DNA from 3 places in the Peribacillus frigoritolerans genome. Region 2 is predicted to be linked to each of the others. Evidence: riboswitches for the same ligand, from Rfam matches in the RefSeq annotation. Region 2 holds a riboswitch; each other region holds the start of a gene.
The links. Region 2 has a riboswitch for cobalamin ahead of ABOA58_RS21165 (FecCD family ABC transporter permease). Riboswitches for the same ligand answer to the same signal wherever they lie in the genome.

Region 1: linked by a shared signal. The riboswitch ahead of ABOA58_RS05925 (ribonucleoside-diphosphate reductase subunit alpha) and the one ahead of ABOA58_RS21165 (FecCD family ABC transporter permease) in region 2 are both predicted to bind cobalamin.
Region 3: linked by a shared signal. The riboswitch ahead of metE (5-methyltetrahydropteroyltriglutamate--homocysteine S-methyltransferase) and the one ahead of ABOA58_RS21165 (FecCD family ABC transporter permease) in region 2 are both predicted to bind cobalamin.

Annotation. Positions count from the first base shown of each region.
Region 1 is NZ_CP158190.1:1,198,727-1,206,597, reverse strand. Features, by position in the region: gene ABOA58_RS05940 (SulP family inorganic anion transporter) at 71-1,528, shown strand; gene ABOA58_RS05935 (hypothetical protein) at 1,614-1,760, shown strand; gene ABOA58_RS05930 (manganese-dependent inorganic pyrophosphatase) at 1,860-2,789, opposite strand; cobalamin riboswitch at 3,083-3,263, shown strand; gene ABOA58_RS05925 (ribonucleoside-diphosphate reductase subunit alpha) at 3,402-5,699, shown strand; gene ABOA58_RS05920 (ribonucleotide-diphosphate reductase subunit beta) at 5,745-6,797, shown strand; gene ABOA58_RS05915 (flavodoxin domain-containing protein) at 6,769-7,206, shown strand; gene ABOA58_RS05910 (hypothetical protein) at 7,328-7,495, shown strand; gene ABOA58_RS05905 (cold-shock protein) at 7,537-7,734, opposite strand.
Region 2 is NZ_CP158190.1:4,316,349-4,324,219, forward strand. Features, by position in the region: gene ABOA58_RS21135 (putative protein N(5)-glutamine methyltransferase) at 1-377, opposite strand, end outside; gene ABOA58_RS21140 (MerR family transcriptional regulator) at 515-1,252, opposite strand; gene ABOA58_RS21145 (pentapeptide repeat-containing protein) at 1,544-2,392, opposite strand; gene ABOA58_RS21150 (VOC family protein) at 2,447-2,902, opposite strand; gene ABOA58_RS21155 (ABC transporter substrate-binding protein) at 3,079-4,071, opposite strand; gene ABOA58_RS21160 (heme ABC transporter ATP-binding protein) at 4,101-4,868, opposite strand; gene ABOA58_RS21165 (FecCD family ABC transporter permease) at 4,865-5,938, opposite strand; cobalamin riboswitch at 6,131-6,317, opposite strand; gene ABOA58_RS21170 (GNAT family N-acetyltransferase) at 6,425-6,934, opposite strand; gene ABOA58_RS21175 (sigma-70 family RNA polymerase sigma factor) at 7,225-7,791, shown strand; gene ABOA58_RS21180 (DUF4179 domain-containing protein) at 7,788-7,871, shown strand, end outside.
Region 3 is NZ_CP158190.1:4,767,777-4,775,647, reverse strand. Features, by position in the region: gene ABOA58_RS23555 (ABC transporter permease) at 1-653, shown strand, start outside; gene ABOA58_RS23550 (acyl-CoA thioesterase) at 696-1,172, opposite strand; gene metE (5-methyltetrahydropteroyltriglutamate--homocysteine S-methyltransferase) at 1,169-3,475, opposite strand; cobalamin riboswitch at 3,622-3,814, opposite strand; gene ABOA58_RS23540 (potassium channel family protein) at 4,054-4,473, shown strand; gene bcp (thioredoxin-dependent thiol peroxidase) at 4,536-5,006, shown strand; gene ABOA58_RS23530 (aminopeptidase) at 5,018-6,127, shown strand; gene ABOA58_RS23525 (D-2-hydroxyacid dehydrogenase) at 6,277-7,221, shown strand; gene perR (peroxide-responsive transcriptional repressor PerR) at 7,378-7,821, shown strand.

The DNA.
Region 1 (7,871 bases), 2.5 Mb from region 2:
TCATGCTATAATTTAGTGCATTTAAAAAAGAATTCAATACACATATATAAAAGAAAGAAGGAGTGTTTCTTTGAATACATCTGCATACAAACAGGAATGGTTCGGCAACGTTAGAGGAGATGTTCTATCGGGAATTGTCGTTGCCTTGGCATTGATTCCGGAGGCGATTGCCTTTTCGATCATTGCTGGCGTTGACCCAATGGTTGGTCTATATGCCTCATTCTGCATTGCCATCGTCATCTCTTTCGTCGGCGGGAGGCCGGGAATGATATCGGCTGCCACTGGCGCAATGGCACTCGTCATGGTCGACCTTGTTAAAGATCATGGCTTGAACTATTTACTTGCTGCAACAATATTGACTGGTTTGCTGCAAATTTTACTAGGGGTTTTAAAAATCGGGAAATTAATGAAGTTCATTCCGAAGCCGGTCATGACTGGTTTTGTGAATTCTTTAGCCATCTTGATTTTCACGGCACAGCTCACCCATTTCGTGGGCGAAACATGGATCATGTATGTCATGACAGCCGTTTCATTAGCTATCATTTATCTTTTTCCGAAGATCACGAAAGTCATACCTTCACCACTTGTCGCCATCATATTCATGACGATCGTTGCAGTTACCACGGGGGCTACGGTGCGAACGGTTGGGGATATGGGGCAATTGACCGAAGCGCTTCCGATGTTCATGCTTCCAGACATCCCTTTGACCTTCGAAACTTTGGCGATCATTTTCCCTTATTCCATTGCCCTTGCGTTTGTTGGGCTGCTTGAATCGTTATTGACAGCTCAAATTGTCGATGAGATGACTGACACGGACAGTAATAAAAATAAGGAAGCCAAAGGCCAGGGAATTTCTAATATCATCGCCGGATGTTTTGGCGGCATGGCAGGATGTGCGATGATCGGCCAATCCGGTATCAACATTAAATCGGGTGGAAGGGGCCGGCTCTCGACATTTGTAGCGGGCGCATTCCTTATGGTATTAATCGTGGTATTGAATGTTGTACTTATTAAAATACCGATGGCTGCACTTGTCGCAGTCATGATCATGGTTTCAATCGGGACATTTGACTGGTCTTCCCTAAAGAGGCTCACTATAGCTCCTAAGTCGGATGCAGCCGTGATGATCGTGACGGTCCTCATTGTCCTTTATACACATGACTTATCAAAAGGGGTATTTGCCGGAGTGCTTTTGAGCATGATTTTCTTCTCGGCTAAAATTTCTAAAGTGGCAGTAGAGAAAACGGAAAACATCCAGGCTAAGAAAATCACTTATCGTATCAGCGGACAAATATTTTTCGCTTCTGTCCAGGACTTTGTTTCGAAGTTCGAGTTCAAGGAAAAAGCTGATGCAATCGTCATCGACTTCACCCATTCTAAAATTTGGGATGCTTCAGCAGTCGGTGCTGTTGATACGGTTATCCTTAAATATCAGCTTCTGGGAATTCCTGTCCAAGTCCAAGGGCTCGATGAAGAAAGTTCGTCATTGCTTGAAAAACTCGCCACCTCAGAAAGTAAAATATCTTGAAGAAGTAACATTCTGCTGAATAGAAACTTTTCAAACCGACAAAATAGATAACATGAATCATTTCCTTTTGAAAGGAGCGAAAAGCATGACACCCGAGCAGGATTATACAGCAGCAAATCTGTCACCGGATTTATTGAATGAACTGAAAAGCTTTGAAAGCAAACTAGGCGAGGAAGCCAATAAAGAATTGATTGTCATCGCCTATGAAAAAGAAAAGGAAGCCTTGAATTAAGAAAAAAGACTCAAACACCCTTAATGGATGGTTGAGTCTTTTTTTTGCATGTACAGAGAAAGGATGCCCAAATTTTTAATGAGCATCCCTTTTCCTTTATTACTTGCTGAATACGTCCGTTAAGACCGGCACGATTTGTTTTTTACGCGATACAACGCCTTCTAAGACGGCGATGTTGTTGTTTAATGACACGTCGTATGCTTTTTCCACTGCATAAGCTGCTTTACCAAGAGCCAAGGCAACAGAATCATTAGTCAAGATATCCGTTACGACGAATAGGAATAAGTCCAATTCCTTCACAGCGATTACCGCTTCAATCGCCGCTTCCAATTCAGCTTGCTTAGCAAGGACCTCGTTCGGATCAACAGCATTTACCTGTGCTATCTCCACTTTAGCCATTCCCATGGAGAATTCCTTTGCATCAAGAGTGATAAGCTGAGCAATCGTTTTGTCGCTCAAGTCAGCTCCCGCCTTCAACATTTCCAAGCCATATGTTTCAGCGTCGACTCCCGCAATGGCAGCCAATTCCATAGCTGCTGCAACGTCTTGCTCCGTGCATGTAGGTGATTTGAACAATAAAGAATCGGAAATGATGGCAGACAGCATAAGACCTGCGATCGCTTTAGGAACTTCAATGCCGTTTTCTTTATAAATTTTATTTAAAATGGTTGCCGTACAGCCAACTGGTTCCGCACGGTAATATAAAGGATCGCTTGTTTCGAAGTTAGCGATACGGTGATGGTCGATAACTTCCAACACACGGACTTGGTCAATATCTTCAGCACTTTGCTGGCGTTCGTTATGATCGACCAGGATTACGCCATCAGCTTCCCCTGCCACTTTTTCCACAAGACGGGGAGCGTCGAATTTGAATTGGTCCAATGCATATTGCGTTTCACCATTCACTTCACCCAGACGAACTGGTTCAGCGTTGATACCTAACTGCTTTTTCAGATCTGCATAAGCGATTGCTGAACAGATTGTGTCTGTATCCGGGTTTTTATGTCCAAAAACTAATACTTTTTCCAAGATTTTATCCCCTTTTTCATAAATATTTTTCCGCGAATCCCCTCACCGCAATAAGGGAGAGCCACCTTTACTAGACACTTTATTTTAACACAAAATCCAGTAAAATCAGCGCTTGAATTATCCATTCCCCAATAAAATCTTTCATTACTTCACCCTCTGCCATCACTTTGTCAATAGATAAGGGTTGGTTTTTTTCAAATATATTAGTTGAATTATCATCGTATATGGCTTACGATAATATAAGCAGAAATACTAGATATTGATTACATAAACAATACCAATAACTATATATAGAATTTTTTATAATCCAAGGTGCCAGTGATGGCTGAAAAGGGAATCCGGTGTAAACCCGGAACTGTCCCCGCAACTGTAAATGTGACGAAATGAGAAACCCACTGTATAGCTCTCTATACGGGAAGGACTCAAAGTAGGATGATCATGAGTCAGGAGACCTGCCTTGAATTTTTCACGTTTCTTATTCTTCGGGGATTGAGATGATGAAACGATAGTATAACGGCTATTTTTTCATGGCTCTTTTATTCTATCGTTTGATCCGCTCAATTCTTTGGGCGGTTTTTTTATTTTAGCGGAAGTTAACAAGGAGGATTATTAATGACTCAAACATATAACTCTACCATAAGTGAAAATGACACAGAAACGAAATCCATCCAGCTTGAGATGTTATCGAAGGAATTCGAAGGCCGTCTCGATATGGAAAAGTTCAAAAAGCGTTTTACAAAATGGCTTGATCGCAAAAGTGACTCAACCGAAGAACAGGCATCAAAAAAACTGATTCAGCTCGCTCTTGAAGGTGTGGATATCGATGCTCCGGATTGGACATTCGTTGCTGCAGCAGAACTGTTGAATACAATGTATAGGGATGCACAAGCCAATCGAGGTTATGAAGGCAAGAGTTATGGCCCATTCTATGAGCTGATCACAGAACTCTCCCAGCTTTCGGAAGGTCAGCGTTATCCAATTTATAAACCAGAACTGCTATCTTCATATACAAAAGCGGAAATTGAGGAATTGGGTTCGGTGATCGACCCGGAAAAAGATAAATTATTCTCTTACATAGGCATCTACTTATTGAACGACCGCTATCTGGCCCGCCCAAAAAAGGACAAGGTCTACGAATTGCCGCAAGAACGTTTCATGATCATCGCGATGGAAATCATGCGAATGGAAAAAACGGAGCACCGCCTGCAACTTATAAAAGAAGCATACTGGGCCATGTCCAACCTTTATATGACCGTTGCGACTCCTACACTCTCCAATGCAGGTAAAACACATGGACAGTTAAGCTCTTGCTTTATCGACGCAATTGAAGATTCCATTGATGGCATCTATCTATCAAACTACGATGCAGCAAAAGTATCTAAATTCGGCGGCGGTGTCGGCCTTTACGTTGGTAAGGTTCGCTCGCTTGGTTCTGATATCCGGGGTTTCTCTGGAAACAGTTCCGGCACGACGCCCTGGATTCGACTATTCAACCAGACAGCGGTAAGTGTCGATCAATTGGGGCAACGTAAAGGCGCCATCGCGATTTACTTGGATGCCTGGCATAAAGATATCATGAGCTTCCTCGATTTAAAGACACAAAACGGGGATGACAGATTAAAAGCACATGATATTTTTACAGGCGTATGCATACCGGATTTATTCATGGAGGCTGTGCGCGACAGAAAAGAATGGTATCTTTTCGATCCGCATACCGTTAAGCAAACCCTTGGATTTTCACTTGAAGATCTTTATGACGAGAAGAAAGGCGAAGGAAGCTTCAGGAATCATTATGCACTTGCTGTCGAGGCCGCAGAAAATGGCACGCTTCCAAACTATAGCTTTGAAAAAATCAATGCGATGGACATCATGAAAAGCATCATGATTTCTCAATTAGAAGAAGGCGTACCGTATATGTTCTACCGCGATGAAGTTAATCGGAAGAATCCCAATAAACATAAAGGTATGATTTATTGTTCTAACCTTTGTACGGAGATTGCCCAAAACCTAAGCCCTTCGACGATCACGGATGAATATGAAACAGAAGATGGAGATGTTGTTGTGGTTCGTAAAAGCGGCGATTTCGTTGTCTGCAACCTTTCATCCATTAACTTGCCACGAGCGGTGGGCAGCGATGTTTTGGAAAGATTGATTCCCATTCAGATCCGTATGCTGGACAATGTCATTGATGTGAATAATCTTCCTGTCAAACAAGCATCCATCTCGAACAAACGTTACCGGGCAATTGGTTTAGGAACGTTTGGATGGCATCATTTACTTGCCACACAGAATATTTATTGGGAATCCGATGAGGCTGTTCAATATGCCGATGCTTTATACGAAAAGATCGCTTACTTAACAATCAAGGCATCCAACGAATTGGCCAAGGAAAAAGGATCATACCCATATTTTGAAGGATCTGATTGGCATACAGGGGACTATTTCGAACTGCGTGACTATACAGATCAAAAATGGATGGATTTAAAAGCAGACGTGCAGGAACACGGGACCCGTAATGGATATTTAATGGCGATTGCCCCCAATTCATCGACAGCCAAAATCGGTAATTCCACGGATGGCATCGACCCTTTGTATGAAATTGAATTTTACGAAGAAAAGAAAAACTTCAAATTCAAGGTGACCGCACCAGGCTTGACGCCAATTACGTATGAATATTATAAAAAGACGCGATTCAATTTGGACCAACTGGAAAGCATCAGGCAAAATGCAGCCCGACAACGCCATATTGACCAAGCAATCAGCTTTAATCTGTATGTACACAATACAATCAAAGCGAAGGTCCTGTTGGATATCCATTTAACTGCATGGGAAAGCGGGTTGAAATCAACGTATTATGTTCGTTCGACTTCTTCCGAATATGACAATGCCTGCGAAAGCTGTTCAAGTTAATGACAATCATGACCCAGTAATCTATTCTTAAAGGAGTTTTCACGAATGACCAATCATATCAAAAAAATTCGGATGCTTGAACCGACGCATCCAACCAAGGCAACCGGTGTTTTCAAAGGAGAAGCTTCAGGCTTCCTCCTTTGGAACGATATTCAGTATGAAAAATTCTATGATACCTATACACAGCTCATCAATAACTTTTGGAAGCCTTCGAGCGTGAACATGATTCAGGATAAAAAGCAGTGGGGCGAATTGGACGAAGATATCCAGGATGCTTTTCTCGATATCCTTACGATGATTGCTGGAATGGACAGTCTTCAAACGCCCACATTAGTAGAAATCCTTCGGTACATCAAAGATCCGGCGGCAAAAGCTATCCTGGCCAACATGGCCCAGCAGGAATCGATCCATAATGAATCTTATTCCTATATCCTTGCTTCCTTGATTCCGGTAGGCAAGCAAAAACAGCTTTTCGACCGCATCAAAGAACATCCTGAAGTGATTAAGCGTAACCAACCGATCGTTGATGCTTATCAAACGTTCGTGGACGATCCCAGCCCACAGCATTTATTCGAGGCATTGATCCATTCAACGAACCTTGAAGGGATTTATTTCTATCTGGCTTTCGCCTTTTATTATAATTTAGGTCGCCAAAATCTAATGACCGGTTCCGCTACGATGATATCCTATATTCACCGCGATGAAATGGTCCATTTCGATTTCATTGGAATGCTCATTCAAATCTTGATGTATGAATATCCTGAGTTAAATAATGAAGAAAACACGAAGTTCATCTATACAACGATTGAAAAAGCAGTCGAACTCGAAAAGGAATGGTCTGAATATATGCTCGAAGATATCCAAACCAAAGCCGATCTTGATTTGGAAGAATTCAATGAGTACATCGAATATATCGCCAACAAACGGTTACGTATGCTAGGCCTTGAAAATTTGTATAAAGAGTATGGCGAGAACCCGATGCCATGGATCAAAACGTTCGATGATGAATCCATCGGACTTACCAAAACCGATTTCTTTGAACAGAAATCAAGGACATACAGTCAAGTAAATGCCAGCAATGGGTTCGATGAGCTGTAAAGTTGCCATTGTCTATCATTCTGCCGGCGGCAATACAAAAGCGCTTGCTGAAGCCCTCGCTTCCCTTATACCTGAAGCTGGACTATTTCGAATGGATGAATTCGATTTACGTACATTGCCGGATTACGATGCATTGATCGTCGGCACCTATACATGGGGCAATGGGGAGCTTCCCGCTAAATCAGCAGCCCTTTATAAAGAACTGGAACAATTGCCTATTGCTCATCTGAAAACGGGAGTCTTCGGCACTGGTGAAACCAACTATAATCATTTTTGTGGGGCGGTCGATCATTTCCGGGACATGTTATTTGCCAAGAGCCAGTTATTGGTGACATTGAAGATAGAACAGATGTATCAAGAATCAGACTTGCCCAGACTTCAAAAGTTCGCCTCGCGATTCCAGAACTGACTGAAAGGGGATATGCATGTTCGCATATCCCCTTTCAGTGTTTTTTTAAAAAACTTGGCTCCCTCCATCATAGCAGCCGTAAGCATGAAGTATAATGAAAGAAAAAAGGAGATAATATCCAATGACTGAAAATATAACCCAGTTCCTTCCTATCCTTTTTATGCTAGTGCTTGTCGTATTCGTTATATTCATCGTGTTTTTCCTGTCAAGGCATTTTAATCGTTCTAAACGGATCGAAGAAAAATTGGACAAAGCATTAAAGGAAATCGCCGAAATAAAAGCAAAATAAAAAGACTCCAAAATCGGAGTCTTTTTTTTATATGCGTTCAATTATTTTTGAACGTTAGCTGCTTGTGGTCCACGAGCGCCTTGCTCGATTTCGAAAGAAACTTCTTGGCCTTCTTCAAGCGTTTTGAAGCCTTCTCCTTGGATAGCTGAGAAATGTACGAATACATCGTCTTGGCCTTCAACTTCGATGAAACCGAAACCTTTTTCTGCGTTAAACCATTTTACTTTACCTTGTACCATGATAGTTCCTCCTGTGTTTGGAAAAATCCATTTTATTACTATTTTTGGTTCTGGATAATGTTTCAAGAGGAATCCTATTACAGTAAATCCTTCTATCAAACTTTTCCGAACAAAAATAATTACTCATATTATATCAT
Region 2 (7,871 bases):
GTGCCGCAGCACAAGTCCACCACGACTGCTCCTGGCATAGCGAGTGCTGCCGCTTGGCGGACTAAAAACTCGGTCCGTCTGCGCGGTACGAAGACTCCGAGATCAACCTCTATCCGGATACCGCAGAATTCCGCCCAGCCGATGACGTGTTCAAGTGGCAAACCCGCTATCCGTCTATCCACCATCTCTGCCAGTTCGGCCGTTGTCCCTGCCGCGATGATGAGCAACCGGGCCTCTTCCTCGGCGAAAACACAACCTGCGGCCCGAAGTTTAGTGACGATGCTTGTATAAATGGCATCTCCATTAAAAACAGCCACTTTAGTTCCATCAACATCATTGATTTTCCCGAGGTTAAAGAAGGCATTCCTAAATTCCATAAGTTTCCCCCTATTCTATATAAATTGGAATATTATAAATATTACTATAACTATAGTATACAGCTTCTTAAACTGACCGTCCCTTTTGCTCCAAAATAAGAAGGTTGCCGGAGCAACCTTCCAACTAATCTTGAGATTCAATTTTTGTTAGCATCAGCAAAGTGACTCATCGCATCACACATGAATTTTGCCAATCCTTCACCATATTGGTCGATATTTTTGGTGAAGCGTTGATCGTCCACGTACATTTGACCTAATCCTTTGAAAGCATCCAGCGAGTATGTGCCGAAGTTATTGTTCAAACAATCATACCATTCTTTAATGGCCTCCTGTGCCTCCTCCGACTTGGGCGAACCATTTCGGATTGACGCAAGTTTTAAATAGATCTCCGATACAACTTTCTGTGCATCTTTGGACATGCCCTCCACTTTAGCCTTCGACTCATCGACAGCTTTATCCCCCCAAAGCTTGCGAGCTTCCTCTTCATATGGATTCTGACTAAAGTCAAATCCTTCAAATTTTTCTTTATTCGTCATCTGAATTTCCCCTTTCATATGCTTAATCGATTTTTCGACCGTCTTAATTAATTTATCGAGCTGACTGCGTTTCTCCAGCAACATTTTTTGATGTTGCATTAACGCATCTTGTTTATCAAACGAAGAGCTTTTTATCATTTGTTTTATTTCCTTTAATGGCATGCCAAGTTCCCTGAAAAACAGGATTTGCTGCAACATCTCAAGATTATCATTCGAATAAAGGCGATAACCTGCATCGGTTATTTCCTCCGGCGATAATAACCCGATTTCATCATAATAATGCAGTGTCCGCACACTAATGCCAACCAAATCGGCTAGCTCCTTCACTTTCATTGCCACTGCTTCTTACCTCCTTTCGATATCATTTACATTAAGGTATTACGCAACGTCAGAGTCAAATGGAAAAATGAAAATTTTCCGCCCAATTTTAAAAGACGATCCTTCCTAATGAAGAATCGCATATTAGTAGAGTTCACTTTTTGTAAAAGCTTCGGATTAAAGCAATTTTTACGCTTTTTCTCATGAAGTTTCGCACTTTTACTCGTGAGTTTGACGCTTTACTCGTGAATTAAACAATTATCTTATTCGTTTGCTCTTTCATGAAAGCTAGCTTCAATCTTGGCTATCCTTCTACCTCCAATGATCGGGAATACTTAATGAGAACGGTAATTTTGTCTTCGTGTCGCCTTTAGCCGAGTTAATCTGTGCTTGTGTGATAAAGAAGCTTCCGGTGAGATCGGCACCGCTTAAATCAGCGTCCCTAAAGTCTGCACCGATAAGGTCCGTCACTCTCATGTCGGCTTCTCTGAGGTCAGATGCAATAAGCAAAGCCCCTCTTAAGTTCGCTCCCCTAAGATCAGCACCTCTCAACTTTGCACCAATCAGGTCACTACCCCTACCTATTTTGTTCTGCTTTTTTTTATTTTTCTTGAATGAAACCTTTGCACGAACCAGTTCACTTGTGCGCAGAAGTAAATCATTAACGATCTCTCTATGAGCTGGTACATTCAGGTCCATGATAGACTTTGGAATTTGCTTAGTGAGATATTCCGTGTCTTCAAAAGCCGCCTGCAATTCTCGGTAAAGAGGTTGCGCATCTTCTAAATTCAGTGCTTCATTTAAGTAGCAAAGCATTTCATGAAGTTGTTGCATAATAGGAAAAACTTCGAACATTTCCTTTGCTGACTCTGGGTTGTTCCTCCAATCGTTTCCATTATAGGTGAGTTGAGATACCTTTTGACCGGCACCGAAACATTCATATACCGTGCAGCCTTTATACCCTTTTGCTCTGAGTTTTTCATGGATGCCGCAACGATAATCGGATTGCAGGTTTGAACATGGTGTACCTCCATCTTTATCAAATGCAAAATCAGCAGATTTTGCATAAGGCAAAGCTACACAGCACAAACCAAAACAATTCTCACAGTCTGCACGTAATTGATTAAGGATACTATCGTTATTCGTTAATTGATTAAACAATACTTACACTTCCTTCTATAAAACCTTCATACTGGTAGATTTTTTTGTTATCATTTAAGAGTTTAGTTCTTCCCATTCTTCAAGTGATAGTTTTTCGGTCATATGCTTATATGCATCAGGGACTTTTATCGAACACATAAGTTCCAGACTATTGCCATCGGGATCATTGAAATAGACGGAAGCGTTTCCTTGGTTCGGACGCACAAAAGGTTCAATCGTTGTCCTTTTTCCAAAAGGGACGACTTCAATTTTTAGGGATTTTAGCCAATTTAATGAATTTTTCATATTATCATAAGTTACCCGAAAGGCGATATGCCTTAGTGAAGGGTGGTATGGAGTTTGATATTCTTTCCCTTCCCATAAGCCGACCCAGCTTTTGTTTTCCTCTATCCAAAAGAAGGCAGTATCTTCATCCCTCCAAGCTAGTTTTAAGCCTATTTTCTTATAAAAATCCATTGAGATGGCCAGGTTCTTGACTGGTAAATGGGCTTCATATAAACCTTCTATCATATTACATTCTCCTTTCACCTGAAATCTTCATTCTTACGAACTATGATCTGCCATACAAATAATTCAAGAAACCGATCCTATTATCCTTCTAATTGGATATAGTAAAACCCGAACAAGGACACGTTTCATTCGTGTCGATTATTCGGGTCATTTGTTCAGCATCCGCCTGGTCGGGTTCAAAACTTCTCGGGATAGAGTCCTTCGGCTACTGTCCGTAAGGCTAGTGGTGCACGAATCCCTTCCGCGCCCGCTGAAAGAGGAAGCACAATGATCGCTTTATTTCGAATGGCCGGTACATCCGCCAGTTCACTTTTATTTAATAAGAATGCTTCTTTTTGCTTTATGGGGATATCTCCGTAATCAATGATGGCAATGACATCCGGATTCCGATCGACGACTTCTTCCCAACTGACCTCAGGCCATCCCCCTTCCGTATCGCCAAAAATGTTCTGGCCGCCAGCCATGGAAATGATCCCTGTCATGTAATTATTTTTCGCTGCCGTTCTCGGGACTTCTTCACCGCTGTCATATACGAAAACATTTTTGGGCTTGCCTGCACTTTCGATTTTTGCTGTAGTTTCTTTTATATCCTGTTGCATCTCTCCGATGACTTCCGCTGCTTTTTTTTCTACATGAAAGATGCGGCCAATATTCTCAATATCTTTATACACATCTTCCATAGTCGGTGTTGACGTATTGGAAGACTCTTGGATATATGTATTGATTCCGGCTTCTTTCAGCTCTTGGACGGTTCCTAATGTTTGTTCCGTAAAGGCGCTTTTCCAGCCAGCATATGCAAAATCCGGCTCTGCTTCAAAGAAAACTTCTTTTGAAGGGTATTCCTTGGAAAGCACAGGCACCGTTTCATAGGCATCTTTATACTTTGGCAAAATTTCGTCATCCAAATAAGCCGTACCTGCCATTGAATCCTGCAACCCCAATGCAAGCATGATTTCCGTCGCATGCTGATTTAGCGAAACCGCACGTTTTGGGGCCTCTGCATAGGTGAATTCATGATCCAGATTCTTGATGACCACCGTTTCTTTTCCACTTTTTTCACTCTGTTTACCTCCGTCCTTTGAAGCTTCCTCGGAGTTATTGCAAGCGCCCAATATCATCATTGCCAAAAAAAAACTGATGCTTAACAAAATCTTTCGGTAACCAGTCATATATTTTCCCCTCATATCTATTGTTTTTTTTATATATGTGCTAAAAAGGTGATATGCGTCTTTTGCGTGATGGGGTGTATGCCGATTTCCGTTTCCACCCCGAACACCTTCCTTATCATTTTTGTCGTCAATACAGCTTCTGGTGTTCCGGATGTGATCACTTTGCCATTTTGGATGACATATATATGATCACAATACATGGCTGCCAAATTTATATCATGCAGGGCCGTCAAGACGGTAACGTCCAGCTTTTTAACAAGGTCCAGCAATTGGAGCTGATGCCGGATGTCTAAATGATTCGTTGGTTCATCCAGGATGATGATGTTCGCTTCCTGGGCTAGGGCGCGTGCTATGAGGACACGTTGTTTCTCACCACCCGACAAACTCATGAAACTCCTGTCTTCAAATCCACTCATTTCGACGCGAGCTAATGCATGATTGACGATTCGTCTATCTTTCTCCGTATCTCCCTGAAATAACCGCTTATGAGGATGCCTTCCCATCCAAACCATCTCTTGTACACTAAAGTCAAAGGTCAGGGATGTTTCCTGACTGACAACCGCCATTTCCCGGGCTGTTTGTTTCTGTGAAAGCCGGTAAAGGTCACGGCCGTCGAGGTGAACAGATCCCGTATGCGGCTCCAAAATCCGGGAAGCATTTTTTAATAGTGTGGATTTCCCGCTCCCATTCGGGCCGATCAGCCCAACGAACTGCCCAGTTTTTATATGAAGGGTTATTTCCTCAATGATAGGAGTGTCCAGAATTGAATAGGATACTTCTTCAATAGCTAATCTCACTTGCCCCCACCTCCAAATGAATATGAACTTCGCCGCAAAAGCCAAATGAAGAATGGCCCTCCGCAAAGTGCGGTGACAACGCCAATCGGAAGTTCTTGAGGTGCCAGGACCAGCCGGGCACATACATCTGACCAAATGACGAGGATCATGCCAATCAATATGCTGCATGAAAGAACACGTTTATGGTCTGTCCCGGCCAATAGCCGGGCTAAATGTGGTACTACCAGACCGATGAACCCAATCGAACCGCTTACAGCCACAACTGTCCCCGTAACAAGGGACGTAATGATGATCAGAACTTTACGGAAGGCTTCCATATTGACTCCGAGCGTCGCGGCGACTTCTTCGCCCATCAATAAGATATTAAGGGAGCGGGATTGTACGATAAGGAACAATGAAACCACAAGCACCACAACCGCTGGAATCGGTATGTATTCCCATTTTGCACCCGCTAAGCTGCCCATCATCCAAAACATCGCTTCACGGATGCCGGAATCTTTTGGTGCAAGAGTGACAATGAAATTAGTGACGGCAGACATGATCATCGATATGGCTACACCCGCCAATAACAGCCTTGTCGTTTGAATTCTCCCTCCCACTTGAGCCAATAAATAAACGGAAAGCATCGCAGCCATGGCCCCCAGGAATGCACCGAATGATAACGCATATTGTCCGAATATAGGCAGCGCCCCAAAAAGAATGACAAGGGTTGCCGCAACAGAAGAACCAGATGAAATGCCCAGGATATACGGATCTGCAAGTGAATTGCGCACCAAGGCCTGGATGACGACACCCACTACGGATAATCCCGCACCTACCACCGCACCGAGCAATACACGGGGCAGACGGATATCCCAAATGATCCGCTCTTGTGCGATACTCCAATTCACCTCCAGAGAATCACCGATAAAAGGAAGATGCCCTAAGGCGATCTTCCAAACCGTTATTGCTGACATCTTAACTGGCCCAAGGGTAACAGCGAATGTAATCGATAATAAAAGAATGCACAGCAAGAAAAATATCAGGAAACGAAACCTGCGCTTGGCATTTCTCTCAAAATGGTCAAGCATATCCTCATTCTCTTTCAATGAGCTTCTAACCAATGACTCTTCCAATGATGATATCCTCCTTCAAAAAAACACACAAAAAAACCCCAATCCTTTTAACAAAGAATGGAGTTACGAGTATAGGCCAAAAAATACGGAAGGACCTAAGTCCGCCTTTTCTTACTCTCGAACACCTCTCCTCTCAGCGAAGGAAAAATTGGTGATGCTCACTGGGTAGGTCTCCTGGCTTCCAAATCAACATTTCCTTTCGTCTTCCCTGACTGAGTCAAGTGACATCCTGAAAGAAAACTCCTTGGTTACAGTGGCGCGACCACTCGGGATTTGCACCCGATTCCCTGTTACCCTTTGTTCACACAAAGGCACCCAGCGGCAAATATATGAACTTCGCAAAATTTTCCAAACATTAAATACAACGTTAGTATAGTATACTCCCCATCTTTTCACAATTAAAAAAATGGGAATGCGGTCTATTAATAGAGGAATATGGATTTATAGATTCTTTCTATAATGGTAGAAAGTTAGCTTTTGACCAGTATCCGCACTAATTTCCTCATTAATCGAAATCCGTTCAAAACCGTTTTTCACTAAAACCTTTTGGGAAGCGATATTGTCGCTTGTCGTTTTGGCATGTATTTGAGTCACATTTAATTCCGGCGCCAGATTGACCAAAAGCTTTAAAGCTTCGTTCGCAATCCCTTTTTGCGTAAACGCTTCACCGATTCTATAACCGACATGAGCCGTCCCCTTAATAGGGTCGATATCCACAAGATTAATCCTGCCGACGATTATGCCTGAACCATCCTTAATCAAATAAAAAGAGGAGATAGCATCTTCTTGCTCTTTTAATAATTCCTTATGCCTGATTCCAAACGTTCCAGAGCTATAATAATCATCTCCCCGGCTTGGAACTGTTTGCTCGAAAAACCTTCTATTATTGCATTCAAATGCAAATAACGCTTGTGCATCCCGTTCATTAAGCCTTTCAATGTATATATCCATCATTCTTTCATCCTTTCAAAAAAACGCTAAGCATATGCGGCCTGATATATCATTCAAGAAAACCAAGGGCTTATCCTCCCTGATAAATATATATTGAAAACCGTTTATATGGATAACACTGTCGCATACTGACAAAATTTGATACCCTCTATACCATATCATTCCAAATTTTAATGGAACCATCGTATCTACTAATTTCTATAAAAACCCCAAAAAAGTTGAGAATAAATATTTTTATATACGTTGTATAAAGTGTAAAAGCTTTTACAAAAAACAAGGGGAATCATGTCATGAAGTCTACGAATAAAAATTTTATCGAGCGGTTGCAACGCCAAGAAGAAGACGCATTGGAATTTATAGTGGATACCTATTTGCCACTAATCAAGGGGGTAACATATAAGGTTCTCTCTCCTCTTAGGAACGACGGTGTCATGGAAGAATGCATCAATGATATTTTTCTTTCAATCTGGAACAATTCAATAAAGTTCCATGGGGATACAACTGATTTCAGAAAATGGATTTGTGCGATCGCTAAGTTTAAAGCGATTGATTATTACCGAAAAGCCATGAAGAAAATGGAGCTTACATCAGGTTACACAGAAGTAGATCCAGAAAAATCTGCAGAAGACGAACTGATTATACTGGAAGACAGAAAAGAACTGCTTCAGTTAATTGACCTTTTAGAACCTGTAGATCGGGATATTTTTATCATGAAGTACTTTCTTGGTTTAAAAAATGAGGATATCTCGATAAAACTCGGGTTGACCAAAGCATCAATAGATAATCGAATTTATAGGGGAAAAAAGAAGCTAAGTCAAAAAGCTACGAATCTTAAGTTAGGAGGCAGTGTCGTATGAAGGATATTTATGAATTATTAAATGATATAGACATAGACGAAACTGAATTTAAGGAAATAGAAGTCAGCGAACTAGAAAAA
Region 3 (7,871 bases), 450 kb from region 2:
TCGTTTTTGGACATACGCAATTTTTAAGCGGATGGAGCCGTGAAGAAATCATATTCATTTATGGATTTTTCCTTATCCCATTCGCCCTTTTTTCAGCCTTTTTCAACATCTGGGATTTTAATGACCGTTATATCGTCAAAGGTGAAATGGACCGGATATTAACAAGACCGATACATAGCCTGTTTCAAGTCATTTTAGAAAGAATCGAGCTTGAAGCGTTATTTGGTGTTGTGACCGGTTTGATCATTATAGTCTATTCGGGGATTTCATTGGATCTGCAGCTTGCGTGGTATGACCCGATTCTTTTCATCATTTTTGCAATAGGCGGGGCCCTTGCTTATGCAGCCATATTCGTTTCGATAGCAAGCATTGGTTTCTGGTCGGATGCGAAAACCTCCATCATGCCAATGATGTATAATATCGGGAACTATGGGCGCTATCCTGTTGATATTTATAATAAGGTCATTCGTTTTGTCCTAACATGGGTGCTGCCATTCGCGTTTGTTGGTGTTTATCCGGCATCTTATTTCCTTAGAAAGGAAGAGTGGTATGCATATGCATTTGCCACACCTGTAATTGGGGTAGCCTTTTTCGTGATATCCGTATTCATATGGAATCAGGGAGTGAAGAGGTACCGCGGGGCAGGGAACTGAAAGAAACCCCTTCAACAGCATTCATGTTGAAGGGGTTTTTGTTTAGTTGCGTTTATTCTTTCTTTCAATATATCTTGCTTGTGCTTGAACATATTGCTGCTTTTCCTCTTCGGTTTCCGGAATGACCTGTGGTACGTTTGTCGGCTTACCGTCTTCATCAATGGCCAGCATCGTTAAAAAAGCACGGGCCGTAAGCTGTTTCTCGCCTGTTAATAGGTTCTCGCGCTCCACTTTCACGAATACCTCCATTGATGTGCGATGGGCACAGGTAACATAAGCTTCAAGGTTGATCGCATCCCCCGTCTTGATGGGGGCCAAAAAATCAAAAGAGTCGCTTGAAGCAGTCACAACGGGTTTTCGACAATGGCGCATAGCTGAAATGCAGGCTATTTTATCAACATAGGCCATTACTTTACCGCCAAAGATGGTATTGTGATGATTTGTATCCGGTGGAAAAACAAGGTCGGTTAAAAAAGTCCGGGACTGCTGTATTGGATGGGCAACGTTCTTTTCAATCATTTGCCTGTTGTTTTTGCTAAAAGGTTTTCACGGACGATTTTTGCTGCTTCGACCATGTTTTTCAAGGAAGCGACGGTTTCCGGGATACCCCTTGTTTTCAGTCCGCAGTCGGGATTGATCCAAAACTGGTCTTTATCCAATACCTTGATCCCACGTTCAATCATATCTACCATTTCTTCCACTGCCGGCACACGCGGGCTATGAATATCATACACACCCAGACCAATGCCTTTTTCATACGTTTTTTCCTCGAATGCGGAAGCAAGCTCCCCATGGCTACGGGATGTTTCGATGGAAATTACATCGGCATCCAGGGAGGAGATGACATCCATGAAACTGTTGAAGTCGCAATAGCACATATGCGTATGAATTTGGGTTGTATCCTCCACGCTTGATGTGGATATCAAGAACGAATTCACAGCCCAGTTCAAATACTCGTCGCGATCGCTTCTTTTCAATGGCAGACCTTCTCTAAGTGCAGGCTCATCAACCTGAATCATTTTGATTCCAGCGGATTCCAATGCAATGACTTCTTTTTCCAAAGCGAGCGCCAGCTGATAGCAAACATTCTCCCTGGAAATATCATCACGGACAAATGACCAGTTCAAAATCGTAACAGGACCTGTAAGCATTCCCTTTACCGTCTTCTTCGTCAGTGATTGTGCATATACACTTTCCCTGACTGTCATCGGTTCGATGAAATGGATGTCGCCGTAGATGACTGGTGGTTTCACACAGCGGGATCCATAGGATTGTACCCAACCCTTTTCTAAAAAGACGAATCCGCCTAACTTATGGCCGAAGTATTCAACCATATCCGTCCGTTCGAATTCCCCGTGAACAAGGACATCCAAACCGATTTCTTCTTGGATTTCAATCCATCTGCCAATTTCTTCGTTAACGAATATTTCATATTGCGAAGCGGTCCATTCTCCTCTTTTGAATTTCCCGCGTGCTTGTTTAACTTCAAATGTTTGCGGAAAGCTGCCGATCGTAGTCGAAGGGAGAAAAGGCAATTTGAAAAATTCCTGTTGTTTTTGGTAACGTTCTTTAAATGGAAGCTGTCGGGCTGCGGTCCTGGTTTTAACCTTTTCGACATTGGCTTGTACAGTTCCGTGATTCCGGGCATTTGAACTTGCTAACGTTTGAAGCGTGAATTTATTGGCATCGACTTTTTCGGCAATTGCTTCAAAGCCTTGATTATTCCCTTTGACCAAGAGTGTGATTTCCTCAAGTTTCTCATCAGCGAAAGCGAGTGCCTCTTTCGCTTCTTTTGAAAGGGCGGTTTCATTACGAACTGTCACCGGGACATGAAGCAGGGAACAAGAGGGCTGAAGCCAGATTTGGTCTTCGGCTACAATTGTCTTAAGAGTCTCGATCAATTGGATTTTTTTCGATAAATCAGAAAGCCAAATGTTTTTTCCGTCAATCACACCTGCAGCAAGCACTTTGTCCTTCGGGAAGCCGAATGCTTCCAGGTTGCTTAGATTCCTTCCTTTGTCATGTACAAAATCAAGACCAATTCCTTGGACTTGTAATTCGATGACTTCTTGGTAATGTTCCACGGCATCAAAGTATGTTTGTAGCATGATGTTCAGGTTTGGTGCTGCTTCATTCAGTTTTTCATAGAGGTAAGTAACAGTTTGCATATCTTCTTTGGAAATCGATGAAACAAGTGAAGGTTCGTCCATTTGAACCCACTTCACGCCTTCTTGCTCCAACTCCCGCAGGATTTGCGTGTATAGGGGAAGCAGGCTCAGGATGATGCCAGGGATATCTTGTTTTTTGAAGCCTTTGGAAAGGGAGATGAAAGTATAAGGACCGATCAATACGGGCTTCGTTTCAATCCCTAGGTTTTCCTTGGCTTCCCGATATGCTGCAAGTGGTTTGTTTTCTGTTAACGTCAGCTGTGGCACCTTTAATTCAGGGACAATATAGTGATAGTTCGTATTGAACCATTTCGTCATTTCGGAAGCTACTTCATCATTGTTTCCGCGAGCCATTGAATAATAAACGGAAAGGGGGACGCTTCCGCTTTCATAGGCTGAATAACGTTCAGGAACAAGACCGAACATGACGGACATATCGAGCATTTGATCATAGCAAGTGAAGTCGTTGACAGGAATAATATCAATGCCTCGCTTCTTCTGTTTTTGTAAGTTGCCTAAACGGATGGCTTTTAGCTGTGCCGTAAATTCTGCTTCATCGATTTTACCGGACCAGTAAGACTCCAATGTACGTTTCCATTCACGATTTTCCCCGATTCGAGGGTAACCCAAACTACTGCTTTTCAATATTCCCATCCTCCTATATTCATTTAATTGAGCAATAAAAAAAGCATTCCTAACCGTCAAAAGAGATGGTTAGAAATGCTTAAAATAAAGAGGCATGCAAAATGCCCCTTAAAATTATAAGGTCCCTAACACCTCCCTATCTCCCGTAGGTTAAAACAGTGTTGTCGAAATAGGCAGGTCTCCTGACTTAGGGATTAACATTAGCGACGGGCCTTCCCGATCTGTTGATCAGTGGCATATTGGATGGCGCTAACACTCCCATTACAGTGGCGGGACCGTGCCGGAATTACACCGGACTTCCCTTTTAATCCTAATTTAAAATTAGGAACCTATTTCCACATATGAAATTTGACAAAACCTGCCTTGATAACTGTTTGCAGGCTAAAAATTTATAAAATAAAAACTATTATAAAAATTTAGACAATCTTAACATATCCGACCAAAAGGGTCAACATGAAAAAAAGATTCAGGAAAAGTATGCGGCTATTAGGTGTGTAGGTGATAAGGGTCTGTTCCTAAAAAAGAATATATTGTTTGGACAGGGAGTATGTATAGAGGAAGTGGCGTTTTGAAATGGGGCGTGGGGGATGACTTTCTACATCTTGATTGCAGGAATCATTTTTTGCATGGTGATGAGCATTCGTACGTTATTTCTTGTTGAGTCGGGAGGAAAGAAGTTTTCTCTGGAGGATATGCTGTGGCTAGGCAATTTATATGCGACGATATTAGTTGGATTTGCACTGATTTATTTATTATACGAACTTCAGAATCATTCGGTGATTCTTGATATGGGCAATCGATTGGATGGCACTTTCTATGAACAGTTGAAGACTTCTTTTTATTTTAGTGCGATGACGATGTTTTCTGTAGGGTATGGAGATATAGCCCCGATTGGCATGGGGAGGATGATAGCTACGATTCAGGCTTTCATCGGTTATACACTGCCGGCAGCGTTCGTGATCCGGACGGTGATTGATTTGGAGCACAAAGATAGGAAGGATAAATGAAAGTTGTGTTTCTTTCGATTATTGGGTACTCTTACCATAATGAAAGAAATGGAGGGTTCAATATGACAGTTAAAATTGGAGAAAAAGCACCTGATTTCAAGCTCCCTGCAAACAATGGTGAAATGGTGTCCCTATCGGATTTTAAGGGGAAATATATTGTTTTATATTTTTATCCAAAAGACATGACGCCAGGCTGCACGACGGAGGCCTGTGATTTCCGGGACCATAATGAGCAATTTGAGGAAATGAACGCTGTCATCATTGGAATCAGCCCAGACCCAGCTGCACGTCATGAAAAATTCATCGAAAAACATGGATTGCCTTTTCTGCTGCTGGCTGATGAAAATCATGAAGCGGCTGAATCATTTGATGTGTGGCAATTGAAAAAGAACTTCGGCAAGGAGTATATGGGCATTGAACGTTCAACTTTCCTGATTGATAAGTCTGGTAAGGTAGTCAAAGAATGGCGTAAAGTAAAAGTCAAAGGCCACGTCGAAGAAGCTCTTGAAACTCTTCGTGACCTCGAAAAATAAGGGACAGGCAGATGAAGGATGAGCGAATAACGAAGCTTGCAGCCAGGCTGATTCATCATTCGATACAATTACAGCCAAAAGAGAGAATCCTCATACGGGGCCATATCAACACGAAACCATTATTGAAAGAGCTGATTGATGAAATTTATAGAGTGGGTGCTTACCCATATGTAGAACTCGAAGACGATGAAATAAGCCGCCACCTGTTACAAGGGAATGTAAAGGAACAACTTGACACCTCTTCGCAATGGGCCTTGAAGAAATATAAGGATATCGATGCGGTCATCATCATCACCGGGGAGGAAAACGATGTGGGAATGACCGATGTTCCCATCGAGAGGCACCGTCTTCAAGGGGAGGCTATGAATTCCCCCACTCTTTTCTATGTAAACAACCGACGTTGGGTCTTGCTTAATTATCCCACCAACGCATTAGCGCAAAAAGCCGGCATGACCTTCGACAGGTACGAAGATTTTCTTTTGAATGTATGCAACATGGATTACGGGAAAATGGAGACGGCCTTGAAACCGTTAAAACAATTGATGGAACGAACTGACAATGTCAGGATCGTCTCGCCAGGAACGGATTTGACCTTCTCCATCAAAGGTATGCCGGCCGTCATATGTGCCGGAAAAAAGAATTTACCGGATGGGGAAGTGTTTACGGCACCCATAAAAGATAGTCTCAATGGAAGGATATCCTTCAACACACCAACAACCTATGAAGGATTCACCTTTAGTGACATAGAATTAAACTTGGAAAAGGGAAAAATCATTAAAGCTACTTCCGATCGTGACTCTGAAATGAACCGAATTCTGAATATTGATGAAGGGTCCCGATTTATCGGGGAGTTTGCAATTGGAATCAATCCATACATATTGGAACCTATGGATGATATCCTGTTCGATGAGAAAATAAGCGGGAGTCTGCACTTGGCTCTTGGACTTGCCTATCAAGAAGCGGATAATGGAAACCGATCATCGATTCATTGGGATATGGTTTTGATTCAGCGGCCCGAATATGGGGGTGGTGACATCTTCTTTGACGACGTCCTGATCAGAAGGGATGGCGTTTTCATTTTGCCTGAATTAGATGCATTAAACCCAAATTCCTTAAAATAAAGCCTTTTTTAATAAGGCTAAGGCTTTTGTCCAACTCAAAAAGGGGACACCTGAATATGCTTTATTAAGGGAATACCTCCTCAGAGAAAGTTGCGCGGGACACATAGAGCCCGTGTTTTTTTTATGTTAATTAAAAGGGAGAGATAAACATGTTAATACTTTCAACTGTCATTCCGAATGAAGGCATCCAAAAGAAGATGACGGAAGCTTTTCCTGACTTGGGCTTCATTTATCAAAAAGGATGGACGGGTGGGCCGCTTCGTGAAGCGGAAATCTTAATTACATATGGTGAAGACTTAACTGAAGAAATCATTGAAAAAGCTGCGAACTTGAAATGGATCATGGTCATGAGTGCAGGGATGGAATTAATGCCTTTTAAAGCCATAGAGGAACGGGGAATTCTGGTGACCAACGCAAGAGGCATTCATAAAATCCCGATGGCAGAGTATACGATAGGGATGCTTTTGCAATATGAAAAGAAATTGAAACTGCTTATGAAGAATGAAAAGGAAGAATTGTGGGATAGAAAGATTGAAGTAGGGGAATTGAATGGCAAGACGATGCTCGTTATTGGTGTGGGTGCAATTGGAGGGGAAGTGGCTCGTCTTGGGAAAGCCTTTGGGATGACGATGATAGGAGTGAATCGGAGCGGGAAACCAGTGGAATCCATCGATCACCTTTATGCCCTGGATAATTTATTGGAAGCCATACCGGGAGCCGATTATATCGTATCCGTCCTGCCAAGTACGGATGAAACGAAGGGCCTTCTGCAAAAAGAACACTTTGAAGCAATGAAAGAAACTGCAGTATTCGTGAATATTGGCCGCGGCGACCTGATTAATGATGAAATGTTGATCGAAGCGCTGGATGCCGGGGAATTATCTCATGCCATCTTGGATGTATTTGATCCGGAACCTTTAGGAAAAGGGCATCCGTTTTGGAGGATGGAGAATGTTACAGTCACTCCGCATCTTTCAAGTAAAAGCGGAGAATATTTACCAAGAACCTTTGCCATATTCGAAAAAAATATGCGTGAATACCTGAAAGCTGGAAAAGACTTCACCAACGTAATCGACTTATCCAGGGGATACTAAACTCAATGCAAAAATGGGAAAGATTCAATGTGTTCATGAATAAACTAAAAAAGAATGGTTAAGCCATTGAATTATTGACAAATTCAACGCATAAAAGGTACACTATTTATAAACATTATAATTTAAGAATGCATACTTAATGAGAAAAAGAGGTGGATGACGGTGTCTGAAGTTCAGTTAAAAGAAGCGTTGGATTCCTTAAAAGATACCGGTGTAAGAATAACTCCTCAACGCCATGCGATACTTGAGTATTTGATAAGCTCCATGTCCCACCCTACCGCTGATGATATATATAAAGCGCTGGAAGGCAAGTTTCCGAATATGAGTGTGGCAACGGTTTATAACAACCTGCGTGTGTTCCGTGAGGTAGGTTTGGTAAAAGAACTTACGTATGGTGATTCTTCAGCAAGGTTTGATTTTGTGACGACGAATCATTATCATGTAATTTGCCAAACTTGCGGGAAAATTGTGGATTTCGATTATCCTGCATTGGATGAAGTCGAGCATTTCGCAGCACAAGTCACCGGTTTCAATGTTAGTCACCATCGGATGGAAATCTACGGCGACTGTACGGAATGTGCGAAAAAAGAATCGCATTAAAAAAAGTTCCTCCACTTGGTTGGAACTTTTTTTCGTGTTATGAAGAAATG